2 linked regions of the Alicyclobacillus sp. SO9 genome follow. The protein of the gene in region 2 interacts with the protein of the main gene of each other region in a pairwise test. Links are inferred from orthologs where the notes say so. Each region holds a gene or a part of one and is shown on either strand. Other genes may lie near its edges.

Region 1 (11,460 bases), 570 kb from region 2 along the record:
AAGGTTACAAAATCTCTGAAAGTCGAATTAAACGATACGCCGCCCAAATCGTTATGAGCCTCCCGCCTTCCGAATTCTCCAATCCCCATGCTCCAATCATATCGGCATACTTCATGCTTCAGCCGCAGCCTTCCGAATTCTCCAATCGCCATACTTCAATCGCCAAGTTGCAGTGGCCAAGTTGGCATGTCTGAGACCGTCCATTCATAGATATAGATGCAGAGAAGATATGTCCTATTCCTTTTGCCAAGCCGCAGCACACAAAACCCGTATTACCAAACCACAGGAATGGAGGGAAATGGTTATGACACTCCATATCTACGAATTAATTGGCGCCATCGTTGTGGTTGGGGTACCCGTTGTCTTTGCACTGGGACGCTACTCCAATCGGATTACCTGGTTTCACGCGCGGACAGAAGAAAAGTACTCTGTTCCGGAATTCATGCGTGATCACCAATAACACCTGCACACGGTGTTACCTTCCCCCGGCCTCTCGGCCGGGATTTTCGTTTTGGTCGCAAATCTCAAATGCCCTGTATCAATGCCCTGTATCAATGCCCTGTATCAATCCCTGCAGCTTGCAGGTTCTGTATGAATTCCTGTTCGTTCCAAATTTCCAAAGTGGGTTTGTCGCCGTTCTCTATTAGTTTCTTCGCCTTCGACAGCTTCGATCCTGCCTTCTCCCCAGCAACTAATACGTCCGTGTTTTTGCTGACGCTGCCCGTGGTGGTACCGCCCAACTGCTCAATCCATTCGCTGGCCTTTTTTCTATCTATAAATTCGAGCGATCCCGTTAACACAAACTTCCTCTCCACAAACCGCCGCAACACCTCGCTGTCCACAGCTGCTCCGTCGGCGGTAACAGCTCCATCTGCGCCACCAAGATACTCCATGTTCAGTCCAGCAATGCGAAGCCTCTGCACTAGTTTCTGTGCACCTGAGTTCGCAAAATACTTGACAATACTCTCCGCCATTTTTGGTCCGATATCACGAATCGAGGTGAGTTCCTCGAGGCTGGCCTGTTGCAAGGCATCTAGTGTCTGAAAGGACGCGGCCAGGGTTTTGGCGGCCTTTGCCCCGACAAGTCGAATGCCTAAGCCAAACAACAGTTTTTCCAAGGAATTGTTCTTACTGGCTGCAATGGCCTCCACCAGATTGCCAGCAGATTTTTCACCCATACGCTCCAGACCAAGCAGTTGTTCGTGCGTCAAGTGGTATAGATCGGCTGCGTCTCGGACCAAATCGTGATGTAACAGTTGTAGAATCCACTGTTCGCCAAGTCCGTCGATGTTCATGGCATCCCTTGAGACGAAGTGAATCAGCCCTTCCTGGATTAAGGACGGACAACGCGGATTAACACACCGCCAAACAGCTTCATCTGGCAGTCTCTGAATCGGTTCGCCACAAGTCGGGCATTCATCGGGCATGCGAAACGGCTCTTCTTCTCCAGAGCGATACTCGGGTAATGAACGAACCACTTCCGGAATGATATCCCCCGCTTTCTGGACAACAATTCTGTCGCCAACGCGGATGTCCCGCTCGTGAATGATATCCTCATTGTGCAGTGATGCACGAGAGACCGTGGTCCCTGCGAGTTGAACCGCATCAAAATACGCTGTTGGCGTCACAGCACCTGTCCGTCCGATACTGAGACGAATCTCGTTTAAGGTGGTCTCGGCCTGCTCAGCAGCATATTTGTAGGCGATGGCCCACCGCGGACTTTTTACCGTAAAACCGAGTTCCTGCTGCTGTGCTAACTGATTAACTTTAATGACCATGCCGTCTGTAGCGTACGGCAAATCGTGCCGTTTCTCACTCCAGGACTCAATGTACGCCATCACGTCGTCAATGTTGTCAAATTCGCCCCGCTCCTTGTTGACAGACAAGCCAAGAGAACTCATCCAATCAAGGGCTTCGGAGTGAGAGTCAACAGAGTACCAACCCATGTCCGCTAAAGAGTAAACAAACACTGCCAAACCGCGTTCTGCAGCAATTTTCGGATCTAGCTGCCGAAGCGATCCAGCCGCCGCATTTCGCGGATTTGCAAACAGGTCCTGCCCTTGTTCCTCCCTCACTCGATTGAGCCGTTCAAACGACTGTCTAGGCATATAGGCTTCTCCGCGAGCTTCGATGGATACTCCCTCGTTCAACTTCAAAGGAACATTGCGGATGGTACGGATGTTACTGGTAATGTCCTCTCCTACTTCGCCGTCACCCCGCGTAGCTCCACGGATGAGCAATCCATCTTGGTATTTCAGCGAAACTGCCAGACCATCGATTTTCAATTCGCATACATAATGCACACTGTTGCCGACAATACCGCGAATACGTTTATCAAACTCACGCAGGTCTTCGAGGTTATAAGCATTTGCCAAGGATAACATAGGTGTATCGTGGCGCACCTTTTCAAATCCCTCACTTGGTACCCCGCCAATACGCTGCGACGGTGAATCCGGCGTCAACAAGTCCGGAAACTCCCCTTCCAGATGAACAAGTTCCCGCATGAGAGCATCGTATTCGTTATCAGCAATAGACGAGGTATCCAAGTCGTAATACTGATGGTTGTGATACTCTATCTCCTTGCGCAACGTCTTGATGCGTTCCTTGGCTGCCTCGAGTTCCATGTACAACTCTTCCCTTCATAACAGACTGACAATCAACGCGCATATATCCGTCATCCATCTGCGACTTCTTCGATATCTATGCATTTTTACCGCCGGGCTTGTACCCTAGTCTTCAGCTTTTTGAATCGGTGCAAACTTGACGGCCAGTTCTTTAATACCGACGGGAGCCGGAAAAGCAATTTTGGCCATGAGGTCTTCGCCTTCTCCACGTACTTGAATTACAGTGCCTTGTCCCCATTTTCGGTGTTCTACTTTATCACCTGGTTTATACTCAAAAGTCTTAGCCTGCCCACCGTCATTTGTTGGGTTCCCAGTTCCTTGTGTTTGTAGCTGTGCTCGGGTGGAGTCAAAGCCCTTTGAACGTCCCGCTTTTTCTCGTTGCAGCCGGGCGCCTTCTTTCCCAAAGTGACTTGATTCCTGATGATTTCCACCTCTGAATCCATCTCGTATTCCAAATTCACTCCGTTCCGTGTCGCTCTGGAATCCTGCACCGCCCCCGTCGCTGCCGAAGCTGCTGAGATTTCCTCCGACAGGCTCCAATAATTGAGCAGGTATTTCGTCGAGAAACCGGGAATGACGCTGCCGGCGAAACTCCCCGAAAATGGTACGTACGCGACTAAAGGTCAGGTACAGCTGATTCTGCGCCCTTGTTACCCCCACATAGCAGAGCCGACGTTCCTCCTGCATTTCACCGTCGTCGAAAAGTGATCGGCTGTGAGGAAACATCCCTTCCTCCATACCGACCAGGAACACATGTGGAAATTCCAACCCCTTGGCACTGTGTAGGGTCATGAGCACGACTTGATTGGAATCGGCTTCAGCGCCGTCTGGTTTACCTCCGTTCAGGTCAGTATCGGCCACTAGCGCCACTTCTGCCAAAAAATCCGTTAAACGCTGTTCTGGACCCGTAATCACTGGGCCTACATCCGCTGTAAATACTAGTTCAGCCGGAGCGGCTTCCTCCGCATTTCCCTCTGTAACTGCCAATGCAGATTGTGTATCATCCGCAGGTTGTGAATTATCGGAGGCTGGTCTCTGTGCTTCGGATGCTTCAATCTCTGCATCCCACGTCTTGTCGAATTCCATGGTCACTGTCAGAAACTCATCCAGGTTTTCAATCCTGCTCTGAGACTCCAGTGTGTTTTCGAGATGAAGCTGCTGTCTATAGCCTGTCCGCTTTAAAATCTCTTGGGTCAATTCAGTAACATTCAGGTACGTGACCTGCTTGTTTAACTGAACAATTTGCTCAGTGAACTCCGTGACGGCCTTAAGAATTTTCCCTCTAATGTTAGCCTGCTCGGCAAACTGCAGAGCATCAAACAAGGAAAACTGACGAGCATCTGCCAGGTCCTGCAGCTTTTGCAGTGTTGTAGCACCAATGCCGCGCTTTGGTACGTTAATGACTCTGCGCAGACTGATTTCGTCGGAGGGATTTGCGACGAGCCTCAGATAAGCGAGAATATCTTTAATTTCCTTTCTATCGTAGAACTTTAGACCTCCATATATTCGGTACGGGACACCCCGTTGCATCAGAATTTCTTCAATGACGCGAGACTGTGCATTGGTTCGATAGAGGATTGCAAAATCGCTGTATCCTCGGTTGTCCTTGCGAAGTCCTTCAATCGTGTCCACTACGTAGTGGGCTTCAGAGCGCTCATCATCCGCTGTAAACAAGACGGCTTTCCCGCCTTCTGCATTTTCCGTCCACAGTGTTTTTGCCTTTCGTTCGCTGTTGTTTTTAATAACTTCGTTGGCAATATTCAATATCACCTTGGTAGAACGGTAATTCTGCTCCAGTCGTATGACTTTTGCCTCTTTGTAATCCCGTTCAAACTGAAGGATATTGCGTATGTCTGCGCCGCGCCATCCATAAATCGACTGATCTGAATCCCCCACCACACACAAATTCTTATGCTTCTTCGCAAGCAGATGAACCAATCGATACTGCGCATGGTTCGTATCTTGATATTCATCTACGTGGATATAGCGGAACTTGTTGTGATAAAACTCCAACACGTCCGGGGCCTGTTCGAACAGTTGCACCGTCTTCATTATTAGGTCGTCAAAATCAAGAGAGTTGTTCATGCGCAACTGTCTTTGATACTCCAGATAGGCGTCTGCTGCAACTTCCTCAAACGGTGTTTGAGCCCCATCCTTGGCTCTGTCGGCCGTCCGGAGTACATTTTTATGGCTGCTGATGGCCCCTCTTACCGCTCTGGGATCAAACTGTTTTGTATTTACGTTTTGATTTGTAAGTATGCGTTTGATAACAGACATCACATCGGAATCGTCCAACACGGTAAAGTTTCTATCCCATCCCAGCTTATCGATATCTCGTCTCAAAATTCGCACGCAGGTGGAGTGAAACGTCGCTGCCCACACGTCCGAGGCAAAAGCGCCAATCAGTTGTTCCAGGCGATTGCGCATTTCCCGCGCCGCTTTATTTGTAAAGGTGATGGCCAGGATGCTCCATGGTGCCACTCTTCGTTCAGCGATTAAATAAGCAATTCTCCTGGTTAAGACGCTGGTCTTGCCGCTGCCTGCTCCTGCGACAACCAGGAGAGGCCCTTCTGTGGTCTCAACAGCTTCCCTTTGTGGCTTATTCAAGCCATTTAAAATTTCCTCTACACTAGGAGTTGCCGCAAACAACACGCCGCCACCTCTCAGTTCAAAGTCATCAAGTATTGTGTCTCGTCCCTTAACTGTCACAGTCCATTATAGCAAGTGAACGGCTCTCCATGCAGAACCAATGTTATCCCAGATATCTTGGAGTTGACTCCGCTTTTCAGACCGTGGTATAGTACCTGTTGTTGTCTGCATGACACACATGATTGCATCCTTTGTTAGTAAGGTAACTGAACGACCTTCGTCTAGTCAGGAAGCCACAGCGCCGGAATGTAGCTCAGGTGGTAGAGCGCACGGTTCGGGACCGTGAGGTCGCAGGTTCAAGTCCTGTCATTCCGACCAAACTTGGAAATTGAGGATACCAGTCATGATAGGGCCCCCAGTTTTGAGAGACAAGTTAAGATGATAATGCTCCACTGACCACTTTCTCTGTTTGTTTCGAACAATGAGGTGGTCATTTTGTCATATACAGGAAGTTGCGGCGTCTTCCAATCTTTACAACTAAACTCAATAGTTTAAAATGATGGTGTAAAATACTGACGTGCTGGGAGTCGTATAAGGAATGGGAGTGCAAAGTTGGCACATTTACGCTGAGAAAGACATTTTTATTGCGGTATCCTTGGTTAAGCACACCTTAAAGTCAGCGGCATTTCCGGAAGCCGACCAGCAAAAGGTGCTTGTCAGTGTAGCCGAATTGACAAGAAACATTCTCGATCACGGTAGTAGATTTGGCCTTATCTCCTGGCAGGTAGTCAGTAACTCCATCCGTATCACGGTGGAAGACAACGGTCCTGGTATACAGAATCTTTCGGAAATTTTGGATACTGTCGCACCGCGTGCAGATGCCAAAGGACTGGGCCTCGGTCTCTCCGGTACCAAACGACTGATGGACGAGTTCGCCATTGAGAGTTCAGAAAGGGGTACAAAGGTCTGTGTCAGCAAGCGAAACACCTCAACCCAAGCAACAATCAACAGATGACCAAACAATGAGCCGACTGGCGTCCATAGGACAAATTTCTGCCGGGATAGCACATGAAGTAAAGAATCCGCTGACCGTTGTAAAAGGATTTTTACAACTTCTTCAAGAAGAATCAGAAAATACATACATTAATTTGGCACAGTCTGAATTAGAGCGGGCTCTGGCTACACTGGAAAACCTGTTGAACGTCTCAAAGCCTGTTATGGATGAAGAAGTGTTTGTGGATATCAATATATGTGCGGAGCTGGAATCACTTCTCTTCCTGTTTCAGGATCAATCTTACCAAGTAGAGGTCGAAAAATTTTTTAGGGATCCGTCAGCCGTTATTACCGGGCAGCGGAACCAAATTAAAAGAGCATTTTTCAATTTAATCAAAAATGCTTTTGAAGCTCTAAACGGAAGCGGCAAACTTGTAATTGAACAGGAAGTCAGTAACGGAAGATGCCGAATTATTGTCCGTGATACCGGCAGTGGAATTCCTGAAGAGAAGTTGGCGCTGCTTGGGACCCCGTTTTTCACGACAAAAAGCGACGGCACAGGCATGGGATTGACACAGGTTTTTTCAGCAATCTACCAAAGCGGCGGCACCATAGACGTAACAAGCAAGGTTGGCAAGGGAACCGCATTCCTCATTGATTTACCTATCAAACGCCATACAGTAAGGGGTGCTAAATTAATGGATTTGTCGTACCAGAAAGAAGAAAGCTTCGACGAATTTTATAGTGGAAACATGGAAGCGCTAAATGAGACATTGCGAAGAAACGCACGGAACCTGTTTGGAGACATCTACGGACGAGGGCGAATCAGTGAGGCATACATCCTCGAAGGCGCCCATTCCGTCATTCGCTTGCTCAATGAGGACAATGAACACGGTTTAGTTCTTGAAGCGAAAAGACGTGGAAAAATATGGGCGGAACATGACTTGACACTCATTGTGAAGCTGGAATGGTTTCAATTCCTGCGAACAGCATATTTGGAGTTGCTTCAGCATTATTGGACTCATTCCTCTGATTTTAAAATGAAGAGAATGTTCGATTCTATTCAAACTGTGAACCACAACATGGATAGCTTCCTGAAACACTTTTCCGCCAGTTTTACGGAATTGAAGAATGAACAAATCCGAGCACAAATGGAATTAATTGATGATTTATCCGTTCCCGTAATTCCACTTTCCCCATCCGTCGCCATTCTTCCAATCATCGGCATGATTGATACCAGTCGAGCCAAACGGATTCAACAGACCGTCTTGGAAAAAATCGCAGAGTTCGGGTTGCTGCGGTTAGTCATAGATTTATCCGGTGTTGCTTTCATGGATACTGCGATTGCAGGACACATGTTCCGGATTATTGAGGGGATTAGGCTCCTTGGCTGTAAGACTGTGCTGACTGGCCTAAGGCCAACCATTGTCAACACCATCATCGAACAAGGCATTGTGCTGACGGACAAGGTTGAGATTGTTGGAACATTGCAGCAAGCCATTGAATCAAACAGTTTGGACGTTGAATAGTGGCGCGGCTGAGAGGCTGAGAGGCACGGCGGCAAGTATCTAACGCGATCGGGCACGGCTGAGAGGCTGAGAGGCAGTTAGTGACTGGAACGATCACTATTCGCCGAAGCGGCTGTGCAATTGTGATCCCGATGATCACTAATGCCACTTTCCCAAGACATTAGTGTCATCAATGGACACTAATGTGGGCAGCGTCATGCTGGAAGGTCGGTCCTAAGGAGCAATGGGATCCTTATTTTGACGCCCTCGTGGCAATAGTGATGGAATCGATCACTATTCATTTGACGGGTATCGTGATAGTGATCAACGGGATCATTAAACAAAAGCCTTATCAACGCACCCCATCCCGTCCAAGCTCGCTTGGACTGAGAACCTGCGAAATGGGACCAGACGCCATCCCCATTCCGAAGGCGGGCGTTGACGTGTCCACCTTAATGTTACTGGCCTTCATCCTTTACAACCACGTCAAGTTTCCCGGTTTCGGGATGGATGACGAGCCCATGGACTTTGACACCTGCAGGGAGCAGTGGATGATTTTTGATTAAATCAACACTTTGCTTTACGCTGTCCGGAATGGACTCGATTCTCTGCAGCCAAGTATGTAAATCCACCCCAGAGTATTCAAGGGTTTGAATAACCTCCTGCGAGACGCCCCGCTCCGTCATTTTCTTCAGCGTTGCATCGGGGTTAATGCTGGCCATGCCGCAGCCATGGTGACCGACTACGCAAACCTCTTCGGCACCAAGGTCGTAGACGGCTACAAGGATACTGCGCATGATACTGCCAAAAGGATGTGTAACCACGGCCCCTGCATTCTTGACGATCTTAGCGTCCCCATTTTTTAGGTTCATGGCATGTGGCAACAACTCCACAAGTCTCGTATCCATGCACGACAGCACAACCAACTTTTTATCGGGAAACTTTGACGTGCGGTATTGCTCGTACTCTTTGTTTTCAACAAACTGTTCGTTAAAAGTCAAAATATCGTCCAATCGGCTCATATGGGTCACACCTTTCACAAAATCTACACATATTGTCCTGAAACAGTCATGCAAAGTCAACGATAGAAGCCTTCGGAAAGTCAGCTTGTGCCTCAAATCTCAAGTTGGAAATCGATTTTACACGATTGTCCTGCTTGTAAATGCCTCCTAAACCGGCTTTCCTAAACCTGTTTTCCTAAACCGGTTGTACACAGTAGAGGTCAGACTCCAGTTTGCACACGGCCGTAGAGTATATAGAACAGCGGAAAAACAGTGATGCTTCCGGCAATGGCTGCAATGAGAAGATAGGGAGCAACCACCCCAAATAGATTTGTCATGGCGAGAAAATCATAGATGGCATGAACTAACATAGCCAGCCATAAGCGCCTGGTTACAATCGCTACACCGGCCAGCAACGCACCTGATGCCCCGAGGACGATCAGTGCCATCATTCTGTAATTGAGATTGAATTCGGCAACATGCGCCATTCCGAAGAAAAATGAGCTTACAGCAACGGCGGCTGCAAACAGCCAAAAGCGGTATCTTGAACTCCTCAGCCACCGGCGCCGAAACAATGCCTTCCCAAGATACAAGGCAGAGGCAATCATTGCCCATCGCCAAATCTCCTCCAGGCTGGCCAGGAGCGACAACCCGACTCCGCGAAGGATGTGGTGGACAGCGCTTGGTACATGCTGATCGGAGGCAAAATGAGGGCTGAACAGGTAACTAATAAAACCAAGCAGGACAAATAATGAGAGTGCCGCCAGAGGAAGCAGCACATACAAGAACAGTACAACAGCAAAGCGATACACAAGGAGAGTAGAAGCCGATACTTGCGATTTGGCTGCAGGAGAAGGCGTCAACCGCTTCATGCCAGTACGCAGCGCTCTGTAGTATGTCCACCCCAAAATAGGAATGGAAGCGAGAGACATGAGGATATACAGCAAACTGCTGAAAACAAACACTAGGCCCGCAGGCGTTAGCATTTGAACGATGCTGGCGGAGGGATTGTTCAAAGCGCCATCGAATACGGGTGCAATATTCGCCACGATTCCAACCACCGAAAATACAATCCCATACCAGATTTTCCAATTGCCGATCCCGTTCAAAAATCGATAACTCAGACCGTCCCAGTAGTGAAGCAGATTTCCAGGCGACGTTTGACTAAACCCGTGTGCTTGCAACCTCATCTTCTCTGCCCCCCGGTTTATTCAAGCTGTTGGCATTGAGACAGATTCTATCGTCAAGAAATCATTTCCACACACGCCGGGACGTCGTTATTTACGTTCCCCACGATTTTAGAAACAGGGTAGGCTCTCATATCCTCAGACGGATAGCTGGTTAAAAGCGAAGCCATGTGGTTTGCATCTGTGAAGTTCCTGTCAACCCATTCTTCTTCCTTCGATTTGTCGAGGATTACAGGCATACGCGTGTGAATCTGCTGCATTAATTCATTCGGTCGGGTGGTAATAATGGTACATGTACTTAACTTCTCTCCCGTGCTGGAGACCCAGGTATCATACAAGCCTGCAAAGGAAAAGAACTTTCTTGAGTTGAGAACGATTCTCATAGGCTGTGTCCCGTCGTCTGACTTTTTCCATTCATAAAAGCCGTCCGCCGGAATCAGACAACGCTTTCGTTGAATCAATTTGTGAAAGGTTTTGCGCGTTGTAATGGTCTCTGCTCTCGCATTAATCATCTTGAATCCGCTTTTAGCATCCTCGGCCCACGAGGGAACAAGTCCCCACTTCAAGAGACCGATTCTTCTCTCTTTTCCATCGTGAATCACTGCCGGAACGTGTTGTCCTGGCGCTACATTATATCGCGGCGGATAACTAAAATCCGCGTGATGAATACCGTAGTATTCCAACATAAAATCAAAGTCTTCATAAGCCAGTGTATAACGTCCGCACATTTGGCATCGCCTCACTTCTCACTTGGCACTCGGTATACCAAGGGATAAGTTTTCCTTCACCACTCATTTCATTTTAGCAGAGACTCTACACTGATACATGAACACAAGGCTGACGCTCCGATACGCAGGAATTGACTTCAGGCATAAAATACGTACTCACGTCCATATTACAACTGAGGAAAATCTCATTAATTACAGCTTCCCGTCGGCCGCAGGTTTGGCAGACGTGTTCTCAGAGGAGGATTCATATGGCCAATCCCAATCAGAAGTCCAGTATGCAAAAACAGTCACCGCTCTCAGATGCCCAGGATGCTGTGAACAAGGCTCAACGCGCAGTCAATGAGGCCCAATCTCACGCGTCTTCAACCTCCGTACAGCAAGCAGAAAATGCAGTGTCACGTGCCTGGCATGCAATGACGGCAGCAGAGTCAGATGAGAACTTTAGCGCTGTTGAACAGGCAAAAGAGCAATTGAGTCAGGTGCAAACAGATTTGGCAGAGGCGAAAAATCAAATAGCCGAGAACTAAAAATGTTAGGCATTACAACTTGTTGATGCAAACCTGTTCACAACGGCGCAGGTATGGACTCCATAAAACCAAGGACGAGTTTAAAACAGAACCGTCCTTGGTTTTGTCGTGTTTGCGGATTGACTTATCCAGTGACTGACTTCTGCAGCGACTTAATTTATCCAGTAACTGACTTATCCGGTGACTGACTTATCTCCGGATTTATTTGTCCAATGATGTACTTATTTTCGGCAGAATATCAGGCGTCCTTCGGGTGCGTTTCTTTTCCTTCGGTGCTACAGCCCACATTCCGGCATTGACATC
Region 2 (11,583 bases):
TTTTGTCAGGCATCGTTACTTCTTGAAGCATCGCCCCGATACGCTGCCTGGTTCGCGGCTGGTTCGGGTTTTGACCGAGCAACGTTACAGTTCCCGAAGTAGGTTGTGTTAACCCCAGCGTCATGGAAAGAGCAGTGGTCTTTCCGGCACCGTTTGGTCCAAGTAATGCGACTACAGTTTCTTGCTTGATGTTCAGAGACAGATTGGCAACAGCTGTAGTAGTTCGATAAGATTTTGATACGTGTTGAAAGGTGACTGCATCCATGTTTTCTCCTCCAATCGCACGATTTTGCAATACAGGTCTTTACGAACAGACGTCTTTATCCGCACGGTTCTGTACAAGCGTAAATCGGCGCAAATGCGGTTCTTCGCGGTGTGGCAAATATTGACGACTTTTAATAAGCTAAGCATATAGAAAGGTGTACGGCTGTGTTACTGAGTGTGGTCAGCTATCGGAGATGACATTTGTCATGAGTTCCGGATGCAGATGCGGGTATAACTTAGGGTTACAGTTTGTTGTTTGGCTGGCTGCTTAGTGGTACGCTTAATGGAAAATCCTAAAGGGGGGTGGTGCGGAGGATGACGTTGAGACCAGGGCGTGTAACGCGAATACATAAACATGACGGAACGGGAATCGACCGCAGTGATAACCCGTTTCCAGTATATAAATTCTGGCGAAAGCCAGGGCTGATAGTGGCCCACAGGCCAGCACTTGAAAGCGGCTATACATATCAAATTCGTGAAATATATCCACAATGGGGCATTGGAGTGAGTACCTGCGTAAAAGACGATAAACCAATAAAGCATCCGCGTCTTAAATTTGATTATTATGTAGACCTGGTTAAGGTGTGGGAAGACCAGGAATATATTTATATAGAGGACATGTATGTCGATGTTTTGATTTACGAAAGGAACTATTACCATGTGATTGACCTGGAGGAATTCGGCGAAGCCGTATATCAGCACAACATTAGCTTAGCCGAAGCAACAAGGGTTATGGACAATACCCAGAAATTCGTGGATGCCATTAAACGCAGTAAGTTATCATACCAGTTTTGGAAACAAAAATACGGCAGAAACTACCGTCACAACAGAAACTAAAGCGCATACTCCCGATCCATTTGAATTTGCCAGCATCTTGTACAGTGCTGCAATCTAAGTGTACGTGAAAGACAGAGCCGGTTGTTGTGCCGACTCTGCCTTGCTGACTCAAATGACGGAATTTTTTGTTATTCTTCGTCATCCAACTGGTTCATGACTTTCTCAGCGATTTGTTCGGCATTGTCCTGTGCCATACTTTGCGCACGGTTATTAATCCGAGACGTCACATTTCCGCGCCGCATGGCTTCCCAAGCAGCAATACCCACACTGGCGCCTACCAACATGGCTGTCATTGTCCCCATGTTGTTACGCCTTCTGGGCATAAACCGATTTCGTACGCCGTTGGTCATTCCATTCATCATTTCCCACATGGCCAGCACCTCCCGTGCTGTATTGTATCCATTGTGGACGGATGTACGCACAGCAAAGGCTGGTAATAAATATCTCAGACGGAGGTCGGGGACAAAGATGGATTTACAGCACATTACAGACACCGTGTTTGTCGTTGCGGGTCCCGTCAATCTGGGCCTTGTAAAGACACCCGGGGGACTCGTTGCCATCGACTCTGGATTAGACAAGCAGTCTGCCAAAAATCTGCTAAAAGCAGCCAATGAACTTCAGGACAACCTGATTGCGGTCATTAATACTCACGCTCACGCCGATCACTTTGGCGGCAACGAAACCCTGCAAAAACGCGCTGACCCGCGCTTTTATGCACCTGTGGGTGAAGCAGACGTCATTCGCCGCCCTGCATGGGAGCCTCAGTATCTCTGGCAAGGCGCCGCACCGCTTCCAGATATGAGAGGAAAGTTTTTACTGGCCGCCCCCAGCCGGGTAGACGAAGTGTTCGAGAGCGGCGCATCGTTCACAATTGCAGAGCGTACATTTCAGTCGGTTGCCTTGTCTGGGCATTCCCATTACCAGTCCGGAATCCTTGTGGACGGGGTGCTCTTCTGTGCTGATGCTTATTTGGATGAAAATATCACAGACAAACACGGCCTTCCGTTTTTCGTGAATTACCTTGAGACGCTGCAGAGCGCAAAGCAAACAAAGACTGTGAATGCGCAGTGGTGGGTGCCTGCCCACGGTATTGTGACGGACAAACCTGGCCGAGCAGTGGATTACTATATTCATCGGTTGCAGCGGGTTTTTGACTTGATTACAACTTACATTGCCGCAGAGAGGCGGACACTGGAACAGGTTGTGAGCCTGGTATGTCAGGAATTGAATTTGACTCCGCGGGGCGCAGGACCGTATGCTCTAGTTCGCACGCCTGTTTCCGCATGTATCACTGCAGCGGTAGAACAAGGTCTCGTGAAACCGGTTGTTGAAGACGGATACCTATGGTTTGAAAGAGGGAATTAAGTACATGTGCGAAACGCAGGACACTGTTACAACGCATGTTAAAACGCAGAACGCTGTCGCGGAATCGGCACGTCAGCTTGTGGACTGGTACCTTCAGAACCAGAGAAAGCTGCCCTGGAGAGAAACAAGCAATCCTTATCAGGTTTGGATTAGCGAAACGATGTTGCAACAAACTCGGGTTGAAACGGTTATCCCTTATTACTATGCCTTTCTCGAACGCTTTCCGACAATTCTCGATTTGGCAGCTGCACAAGAGTCAGAAGTAGTGAAGATGTGGCAAGGTCTGGGTTATTATTCACGTGCAAGGAACTTACATAGGGCAGCCATCCAGGTGGCTGAGAACTACGACGGCCTGATTCCCGAGGACGCACAAAAGTTTCGAGGTCTGTCCGGAGTCGGCCCATATACCGCCGGCGCGGTGATGAGTATTGCTTTTAATCAGCCTGTTCCGGCTGTGGACGGGAATGTGCTTCGTGTCATGGCACGGTTTTTGGGGGTTCGTGAAGAAGTACGAAGCCGTCAGGCGGTCACCGTTATTACCAGTACGGTAGAGCAGTGGCTGCAGCAGGAACCCCCGAGATTGATGACGCAGGGTCTAATGGAGCTAGGTGCACTTGTCTGCACACCGCGTAATCCGGACTGCGGCAAATGCCCGATTCAAACCCGTTGCACCGCGCGTGAACTGGGTTTGACCCAGGATATTCCAGTCAGGAAAAAGAAGCCCGATAGAAAAGTGGTTCAGGTTATCGCGCTCTGGTGCCAGCAAGACGAGAAGGTTCTTTTGCAACAACGGCCGGCAACGGGTCTGCTTGCAGGCATGTGGCAATTACCGGCCAAGGAACTGCCGGCGTCAGCCCCGCTGGGTGCAGGAGCGGCACATCGGGAAGCGAAAATACTGCTCGAAGGCATGCTGGACACCAGTTTGTATGACGATAATAAGGTTGCTGGGGATAAGGTTGATACGAATAAGGTTGATACGAATACAGTGCGTGCCGAAAATTATGTAGGGTCGCAGCACAAAAGCATCGGAAAAGTGGCAGAGGGTCCTGTCCGCGACTTTCATGAAATTGCACAGGTCAAGCATATATTTACTCATATCGAATGGCATGTACAGGTTCTGCAGCCCGTAGGCTGGCCGCTGCACAGGATTGCGGAGGGGAGAGGCCTTGTTTTCGCAGGTGAAGACAAACTCTCCGAGCTTGCGGTGCCCCGGGTTTATGACAAGTTGCTGACGTCATTTTTCGGTTAAATCTGTATGGGGGTGAGGTGAAGAGGTGGAAACGTACTCCGTATCGAGACAGGCTGTTTTACCCAAAGTGTTCTCAGGCTTGTTTCTCAGCCTGCTGACAGCGTTTGTCGGTCTGGTATTAGGGCAGTTTGTTCCGACCCCGCTGCTTTTGGTCCTGATGATTGTAGAAGTTGTCATGATTATCGCGGCAATGCTAATGCAGGGGCGAAGACAAATTGGTATGGGGTTTGTCCTGACATTCACTTTTATTTCTGGCATGACACTGTATTTGGTGGTTTCGCAGTATATCAGTCAGTTGGGCAGCTTTATTGTGCTAGAAGCAGTCGGTGTAAGTGCAGGTGCTTTCTTGATTGCTGCTATTGTTGCTGCTCAGACGTCCTTGGATTTTTCCTTTCTCGGAGGTTTTCTGTTTATCGGTCTAATGGCTGTTTTACTGATGGGATTGGTGACACTGTTTATCCCATTTTCGAACCTTGCCAATTTGATTTATGCTCTGCTTGGCATTGCCGTGTTCATCGGGTATGTGCTGTTTGACGTCAATCGGATTGCCAGGCAAGGTCTGACAGAAGCCATGGTTCCTTGGGTCGTGTTGTCCTTGTACTTGGACTTTGTCAACCTGTTTCTGTTTGTGCTCCGGCTCATGGGTATCTTGCAATCCTCCAGAAGATAACAGTATAATAATCCGCAACAATGTGATGACGACGAACGGACAATACGCCTAAGAGGTCGCCGGAGACGGTGTGCTGGTCCCGAACAGATTGTCACTGATTTTGCGGGAATTAAAACCTCTCGTCTTAGCAGGCGTGAGGTTTTGTTTTTCTGTGCTGCGGCAAGGAGGATAACAGATGGAATATCGACCACAGGAAATCGAAAAATACTGGAAAGAGAAGTGGGGACAGCAGGGGTTGGCCCGTTTGTCAGAAGGTACGGACAAGCCCAAGTACTACTGCCTTGACATGTTTCCTTATCCGTCTGGCAGCGGGTTGCACGTGGGACATTGGCGGGGGTATACGATTTCTGACGTCTGGGGGCGCTACAAGGCCTTGCAGGGCTATCAGGTTCTGCACCCAATGGGATGGGACGCATTTGGGTTGCCTGCAGAGAACTATGCCATCGCAAACGGTGTGCACCCGGCAGAATCCACTGCAGCGAACGTCCGCAACTTCAAGCGGCAGCTTGAGGATATCGGGGCAATGTACGACTGGGATCGCGAAATTAACACAAGCGACCCGAATTACTATAAATGGACGCAATACTTTTTTACAAAGATGTTTGAACGCGGCCTGGCTTATCGCAAAAAAATGCCGATTAATTGGTGTCCAAGCTGTAAGACAGGTTTGGCAAACGAAGAAGTGGTCGACGGCAAGTGTGAGCGCTGCGGCACAGAAGTGACAAAGCGGGACATGAGCCAGTGGATGCTCAAAATTACTGCGTATGCCGACAGGCTTCTGGATGACCTGGAGACACTGGACTGGCCGGACAAAGTAAAAAGGATGCAGTCTGCCTGGATTGGACGCAGTGAAGGGGCCCACATTTACTTTTCGGTGGACGGACATCCGGAACACCGCATTGAAGTCTTCTCCACACGCCCTGACACGCTCTATGGAGCGACGTATATGGTCTTGGCTCCAGAACATCCGCTGGTGGAGAAAATCACAAGTGACGGCCAACGGGAGGCTGTTCAAAACTACGTTCAGGAAGCCTTGAAGAAATCCAATGTGGACAGGCAGATTGTGGACAAGACGAAGACTGGGGTGGCGACCGGGGCTAACGTGATCCACCCGTTGACAGGTGAGAAACTGCCAATTTGGATTGCGGATTACGTGTTGATGGACTATGGCACAGGTGCCATCATGGCGGTTCCCGCTCACGACGAACGAGACTTTGACTTTGCCAAGGCATTTCAACTTCCCATCCGCCAAGTCGTCTCTGAGACTGGTGTACCTGAAGCAGAAACGAAACTCTACACGGGCGACGGCACGCTGGTCAATTCAGGTGAGTTGGACGGTTTGTCCGTAGAGGCAGGCAAGAAAGCTGTTGTCAAGCGTCTGGAGGAACTGAATGCAGGTGAGTTCACTGTAAACTACCGGATGCGTGACTGGGTCTTCGCAAGGCAGCGCTACTGGGGCGAGCCCATTCCCATTGTCTACTGTGACAAATGCGGAACGCTGCCTGTACCAGAAGACCAACTGCCAGTCATGCTGCCGGAGGTGGCCAGGTACGAACCAACGGGTACAGGTGAATCGCCGCTGGCGGCCATCGAATCCTTTGTTCACACCACTTGTCCCAACTGCGGGGGACCTGCCAGGCGGGAGACAGATACGATGCCGCAGTGGGCGGGATCAAGCTGGTACTTCCTGCGCTATCCTGATGCACACAACAACAAGCAGCCGTTCAGCAAGAACGCTGCGAATAAGTGGCTGCCCGTAGACATGTATATCGGCGGCGTTGAGCATGCAGTCCTGCACCTGCTGTATGCGCGCTTTTTCACAAAGGTCATCTACGATCTCGGCCTGATTGACTTCGAAGAACCGTTCCAGCACCTGTTCAACCAGGGCATGATTACGCTGAACGGCGCCAAAATGAGTAAATCCAAGGGCAATATGGTAACACCTGACGAAATTATCAAGGATTACGGCGTCGACGCCCTGCGTGTATATGAACTGTTTGTCGGACCGCCCGAAGATGAGGCGGAATGGAACACCAACGGACTGGAAGGTGTGTCACGCTTCCTGCAGCGGTACTATCGCCTGTTTACCGGCAGCGTAGCGTCTCCTGCAAAAACCCGTGATTCACTGACCAAACTGCGGCATCGGTTTATGGCAAACTTGCAGGAGAGAATGGACAGCTTCCGCTTGAATACCGCTGTCAGTGCGTTTATGGAGTATGCGAATGCACTGCAACAAGAGGCGGACAAAGGCCTGGATAAAGACACACTTACCACCATGGCTGTGGCCATTGCTCCTTTTGCACCCCATTTAGGTGAACAACTGTGGCAGGAAATGGGACACGAATCATCTGTCTTTCAAGCAGAATGGCCCACTTACGAGGAGTTGTGGCTGAAGGACGACGAAGTCGAGATTGCCATTCAAGTCAACGGCAGACTGCGGGCCCGCGCCACAGTCGAGGCCGACGGTGACCAAAGTGCAGTTCTCCAGCAGGTTAAGAAGCTGCCCGACGTTGCCGAGTGGATTGAAGGCAAAGAAATTAAAAAGGAAATTTACGTGCCCAATCGCCTGGTGAACTTTGTTGTGAAGGGCTGAGGAATTGTGAACCGGCTGAGGGTTTGCAGGGGGCCTCAATCTGCTGAGGGCGAAGGACTATGGGCTGGTCTGCGGAAATGGATTTAGAGGTTTTAGCCTCTGCTTGTCGAACACTAGTCTGTGTCGAATGCTAAGTATGCAGACTGTGATGTCGAATTGCGCTGTCGATTTTGAGGTCGACTGTGAGGACCATTGTCATGAAACCACGAGGTGGTGTCGATGCGGACCCAAGCCTATAATGCACGAAAGTTATATATTCGCATTGCAGATCAGATCCGCGCTGCAATCGAGCGAGGCGATCTCCGTCCAGGCGATCGCCTTCCGCCGTTGGCACAAATTGCTTCTGAATTTGGTTGCAGCCGTGCCACCGTGAGAGAAGCATTGAGTACACTAAGAGGGCAGGGCCTGGTTGAGTTTCAACATGGAAATGGAACTTATGTGCGGACAGCGTCGCTCGATACGTGGATGGAGCCGTTGGAGGCTGCCATGCTGCTTGGGCACAGCGATGTGCTTCACCTAGTCGAAACTCAATCCGCCATTTTGGCTGGAATTGTAACTGCTGCCGCATATAGAGCGAGCGACACGGATTTTGGCAAACTGCGTCAGGCACTGTTTCAACTGGAATGCGCAGTACCGCAAGGAGAAGAAGCAATTTCGACTGAACTGGGATTTTATCTCGAATTGGGAGCCTGCTGCGGCAATTCTATCTTGGAGAACGCCCTTCGCGTGTTACTCGAGGCGATGCGCAGCAGTTTGCGATTGTTAACACCGGTATTGGGACCAAGTAAAGAGCTGTGCCGACAGGTGTTTGATTGTGTTGTCAACGGGCAAGTGGAAGCATCCAGAGACTTGTTGTTAAGCCACGGAGACAAGCTCCGGGAAACAGTACTGTCTCTGTATGAGCAGGGGTTGACTTAATTGAATTTGGGCTCGGGAAAATTAACAATTTAACTTTCACTTTTCTGTGCGTTTGTGTATAATAGAAATGTAAGCGCTGTCATGAATCAATGCGCAAGGGGAGAGGCAGCCATGCAAAACACACTGATTGCTTCATTTGGAAAAGAAGGCATTTCACTGTACCAGCATTTGACCGATCTCGGACACCGGGTGCAAGTCCTCGATTGCTTTGATGACTATCATAGAAGGCTGACGCGTTGGTACAAGAAGGACACATTATTGCCGATTGAAGGACACCGTACCAATGTGACTCAAGAAGTCTCCAAACACCACTATGATCTGGCCATTGTTATAGCCATGCAGGATTTTGTGCGGACCGCTTTAATTACTCAGTCACTGCGTGAGGCTGGGGTTAGCAACGTTGTTGTTGTGACAAAAGACAGTACAAATCGTTCTGTATTTCGCCGTTTAGGTGCACATAAGGTTGTTGTTGCCGAGGATGAGGAACAGCTGTGGATCCAGCTGGATCGGGCCTTGGTCGAATACATGCCAGCTTAAGACACTCAGTTCTAAGGCGCACGTAGCAAAACTTTTCCTGCACAGCGCCGCTCGTCATAGCATGACAAATGTAAAGATAGGGCAGTCCCGCCGTTCATTGCTCGTTGTGAGCGGCTGGGCTGCCTTTCATTTTCTCTTGTAATCCGGCACGCTGGCGGGACTGGACTGGCTGGACTGGACTGGACTGGCTGGACTGGACTGGCTGGACTGGACTGGCTGAGTGCGGTGAGCTGGCTGCCAGGGAGCTTAGTGTCTGAAAAGATCCCTATCTGTGGATGGGCCATGCCATAGGGATCGCAAAGATCCCTAATGCCTGTGGCCCGGGAGATTAGTGTCATGAAGGATCCTTAATGCGGGGAGAGGCAGGGTGGTGCGTGGGTGATAGGGATCAACGGGATCGCTATTGTAAAAGGCCTCTTGGCAATAGGGATCGAATCGATCACTATCATCGGAGGAGCATCGTAATAGGGATCAATGGGATCCCTAAGGAATGCGGCAACCGAACATATGCGACGAGAGCGAGAGCTCGCATGAGTGTCTTTGACGCAACAAGCACCATATTTAGCCGTTGAAGGAGGTAAGTGTATAAAGAGCACTTTACCGCCGGTATTTTTCTTCGATCCCGTTCGTTCATCCGGCACCGTGGCCGGACTGGGCTGGGTGCCCGGGAGCTTAGTGTCTGAAAAGATCCCTATCTGCGGATGGGCCATGCCATAGGGATCGCAAAGGTCCCTAATGCCTGTGGCCCGGGAGATTAGTGTCATGAAGGATCCCTAATGCGGGAGAGGCAGGGTGGTGCGTGGGTGATAGGGATCAACGGGATCGCTATTGTAGAGGGCCTGTTGGCAATAGGGATCGAATCGATCACTATCATCGGAGAAGCATCGTAATAGGGATCAATGGGATCCCTAAGGAATGCGGCACCCCGAACATATGCGACGAGAGCGAGACGCGAGACGCCATCCCCCACTGTGAACGTGAGGAATGCAACTCTTCCGCTTATCTTCGTCTAATCTTCTTCCGCCATCCCCCTGACGCGGCTGACCTGCAGATTAAATATACGGAAAATTCAAACCTAGAACATCTGTTCGTATTATGGCATACTGAAGCTTAAGTAATTGGAGGTCGTATGCCGTGGGAATTCGTCTAAAACAGATTGCTGCGCAGTATCATCCTGTTGTGTGGTGGATAGTAGGGGCTACAGCTGTTACAAGGATTACTCAGTTCATGGTGATGCCGTTCCTCGCTTTGTATATGGCGGTTCATACACATGCGGGAACGGCAACCATTGGTCTTGCAATTGGCATGGCGGCTCTGACTTCCACGGTGTTTGGATTTATCGGAGGACCGTTTGCGGATAAGTATGGGCGGAAAGGAATCATGGTTTTGGCTATGATTATCAGCGCTGTGGCTCTGGCTGGTTTCGCAAACGCACGCGTGACGTGGGTTTTCTTCGTACTTAGCGCATTAAACGGACTAACGCGGACTTTGTTTGGCCCGGCATCCCAGGCTATGCTGACGGATGTAACCAGTCCGGAACTGCGGTCGAATGTATTTGCCATGCGCTATTGGGCCATAAATGTAGGTGCATCTATGGGCCCTGTTGTGGGGGGCTATCTAGGTACTGTAGCGACTGGCTGGACCTTTTATTTGGCCGCTGCGGTTAGCGGGCTCTATGGAATCGTTATCCTTCTAATATTTCCGGAGTCCTCAAAGCTTGGTGCGGAGCGCGCTGAACGACCGGTCCTTATGAAAACCATGCAAACTATGAAAACCATCCTAGGAAAGTATTTCCATCCGGTACAATCTGGAAAAGCAAGAAGAGCCGAATTCAAGAACAGAACTGCCAAAAAGGGTGCAAACCTACCTGAGATCACCTTTCGCAAGGCACTTCAGACGGTTTTTGCTGACAAGGCACTGCTTTTGTTTGTCCTTGCCACCATTTTCAGCAACATTGGCTATTCTCAGGTCGAAAGCACGCTGCCTCAGTTTATGGGGCAAATGTTTACGTCCCATTTGGCGGCACGGACCTATGCCTGGGTACTGACGTCAAACGCTGTTGAAGTGGTGATTCTGCAGCTGCCGTTGACGAAAATCACGAATAAGTTCGGCTTGATACCGTCCATGGTGCTTGGACAAGTATTGTTTGGAATCGGCTATGTCGGACTCGGCTTCAGTACAGGTCTATGGTCATTTGTAGCTTCTATGCTGGTGGTCACAATGGGAGAAATTATTGTGTTCCCGCGAAACAGTGAATATCTGTCGGTGTTGGCGCCGGACAACCTAAGAGCAACCTATTTTGGCGCAAGCACACTGCGCAGTATTGGTTTCTTTCTGGGCCCGTGGATTGGGGGATGGATGCTTGGAAAGGCAGGAGGACCGGCGGTGTTCACTGTCATAGCAGGAGTGGCAGCAGTGGCGGCTCCGTTTTATGTGTGGTCAAATCATGTTCGCCATCATGTTGAGAAGTCTACTGAAAGCATGGTCCTGTAGGTATGGTCCTGTAGGTATGGTGTTGCAGGTATGGTGTTGCAAGTGTGATGTTGCAAGTGTGATGTTGCAGGTATGGTCCTGTATGTATGGTCCTCTAGATACGATGTTGCAGGTATGATTTTAAGGGTTTTGTGATATTATCGTACTAGACATCAAACAAGCACGGGATGAGGTGAATTCAAGATGTCTGGTTCAGTCAAATTCGGTTTCTTCGTACTTGCTTTGGTGAGCATGACCGGTCTTGCGATAGCAAGTGTCTTTATGGCACAGAACCGGTTTTATATATCGACGGTTATCTTTGTTATCTCGTTTCTGCTGATTGGGTATGGATTTCGGTTGCGAAGACGGCTTATGAAACAAATAGACCAAGAAGCAAACTAAGATTCGGGATGACTTTGCACCCTGCTTCGTACTACAGCAGACTGGTTGATGCCCGTTACTGCTGAGCCTGGAGATTGGAGGGAAGGGCGTGGCCAATCCGCAACAACAGTTTTTGCTTCGACGGTACATGTGGCGTGCTGTAGAGGTTGCCAGCCTGCTGTTGCTTGTAACCCTCGTTTGTATCGGTTTCGCATTGTTTCTCCCGTATATTCTTCCGTTTGTCTTTGGAGGTTTTCTTGCTATTTTGCTGTTGCCGTTGGTCCGTATTCTGGAACG

The links.
Region 1: the proteins of leuS (region 2) and ligA interact in binary tests that used the Escherichia coli proteins (3 or more experiments, as listed by UniProt). The link is inferred for Alicyclobacillus sp. SO9 from one-to-one orthologs.

The regions. Positions count from the first base shown.
Region 1 is NZ_CP066339.1:1,248,834-1,260,293, reverse strand. What follows is about bases 89-2,991. They hold ligA (NAD-dependent DNA ligase LigA), read right to left. Parts: upstream 2,625-2,991; coding sequence 552-2,624; downstream 89-551. Other genes in these bases: GI364_RS24835 (UvrD-helicase domain-containing protein), read right to left, coding at 2,730-2,991; GI364_RS05605 (hypothetical protein), read left to right, coding at 305-460; GI364_RS05610 (hypothetical protein), read right to left, coding at 89-152. Outside these bases: more of GI364_RS05610, read right to left, coding at 1-88; more of GI364_RS24835, read right to left, coding at 2,992-5,273; GI364_RS05580 (ATP-binding protein), read left to right, coding at 5,812-6,228; GI364_RS05575 (ATP-binding protein), read left to right, coding at 6,182-7,735; GI364_RS05570 (beta-class carbonic anhydrase), read right to left, coding at 8,173-8,736; GI364_RS05565 (CPBP family intramembrane glutamic endopeptidase), read right to left, coding at 8,937-9,905; GI364_RS05560 (SOS response-associated peptidase), read right to left, coding at 9,959-10,630; GI364_RS05555 (hypothetical protein), read left to right, coding at 10,879-11,157; GI364_RS05550 (TolB family protein), read right to left, coding at 11,359-11,460. UniProt on the Escherichia coli protein: DNA ligase that catalyzes the formation of phosphodiester linkages between 5'-phosphoryl and 3'-hydroxyl groups in double-stranded DNA using NAD as a coenzyme and as the energy source for the reaction.
Region 2 is NZ_CP066339.1:680,262-691,844, forward strand. What follows is about bases 4,244-7,269. They hold leuS (leucine--tRNA ligase), read left to right. Parts: upstream 4,244-4,560; coding sequence 4,561-6,978; downstream 6,979-7,269. Other genes in these bases: GI364_RS02960 (Bax inhibitor-1/YccA family protein), read left to right, coding at 4,244-4,385; GI364_RS02970 (FadR/GntR family transcriptional regulator), read left to right, coding at 7,198-7,269. Also shown: GI364_RS02935 (ABC transporter ATP-binding protein), read right to left, coding at 1-265; GI364_RS02940 (ribonuclease FAU-1 family protein), read left to right, coding at 580-1,101; GI364_RS02945 (hypothetical protein), read right to left, coding at 1,230-1,472; GI364_RS02950 (MBL fold metallo-hydrolase), read left to right, coding at 1,570-2,466; mutY (A/G-specific adenine glycosylase), read left to right, coding at 2,471-3,715; more of GI364_RS02960, read left to right, coding at 3,741-4,243; more of GI364_RS02970, read left to right, coding at 7,270-7,896; GI364_RS02975 (NAD-binding protein), read left to right, coding at 8,008-8,433; GI364_RS02980 (MDR family MFS transporter), read left to right, coding at 9,568-10,926; GI364_RS02985 (hypothetical protein), read left to right, coding at 11,110-11,307; sporulation integral membrane protein YtvI, read left to right, coding at 11,396-11,583.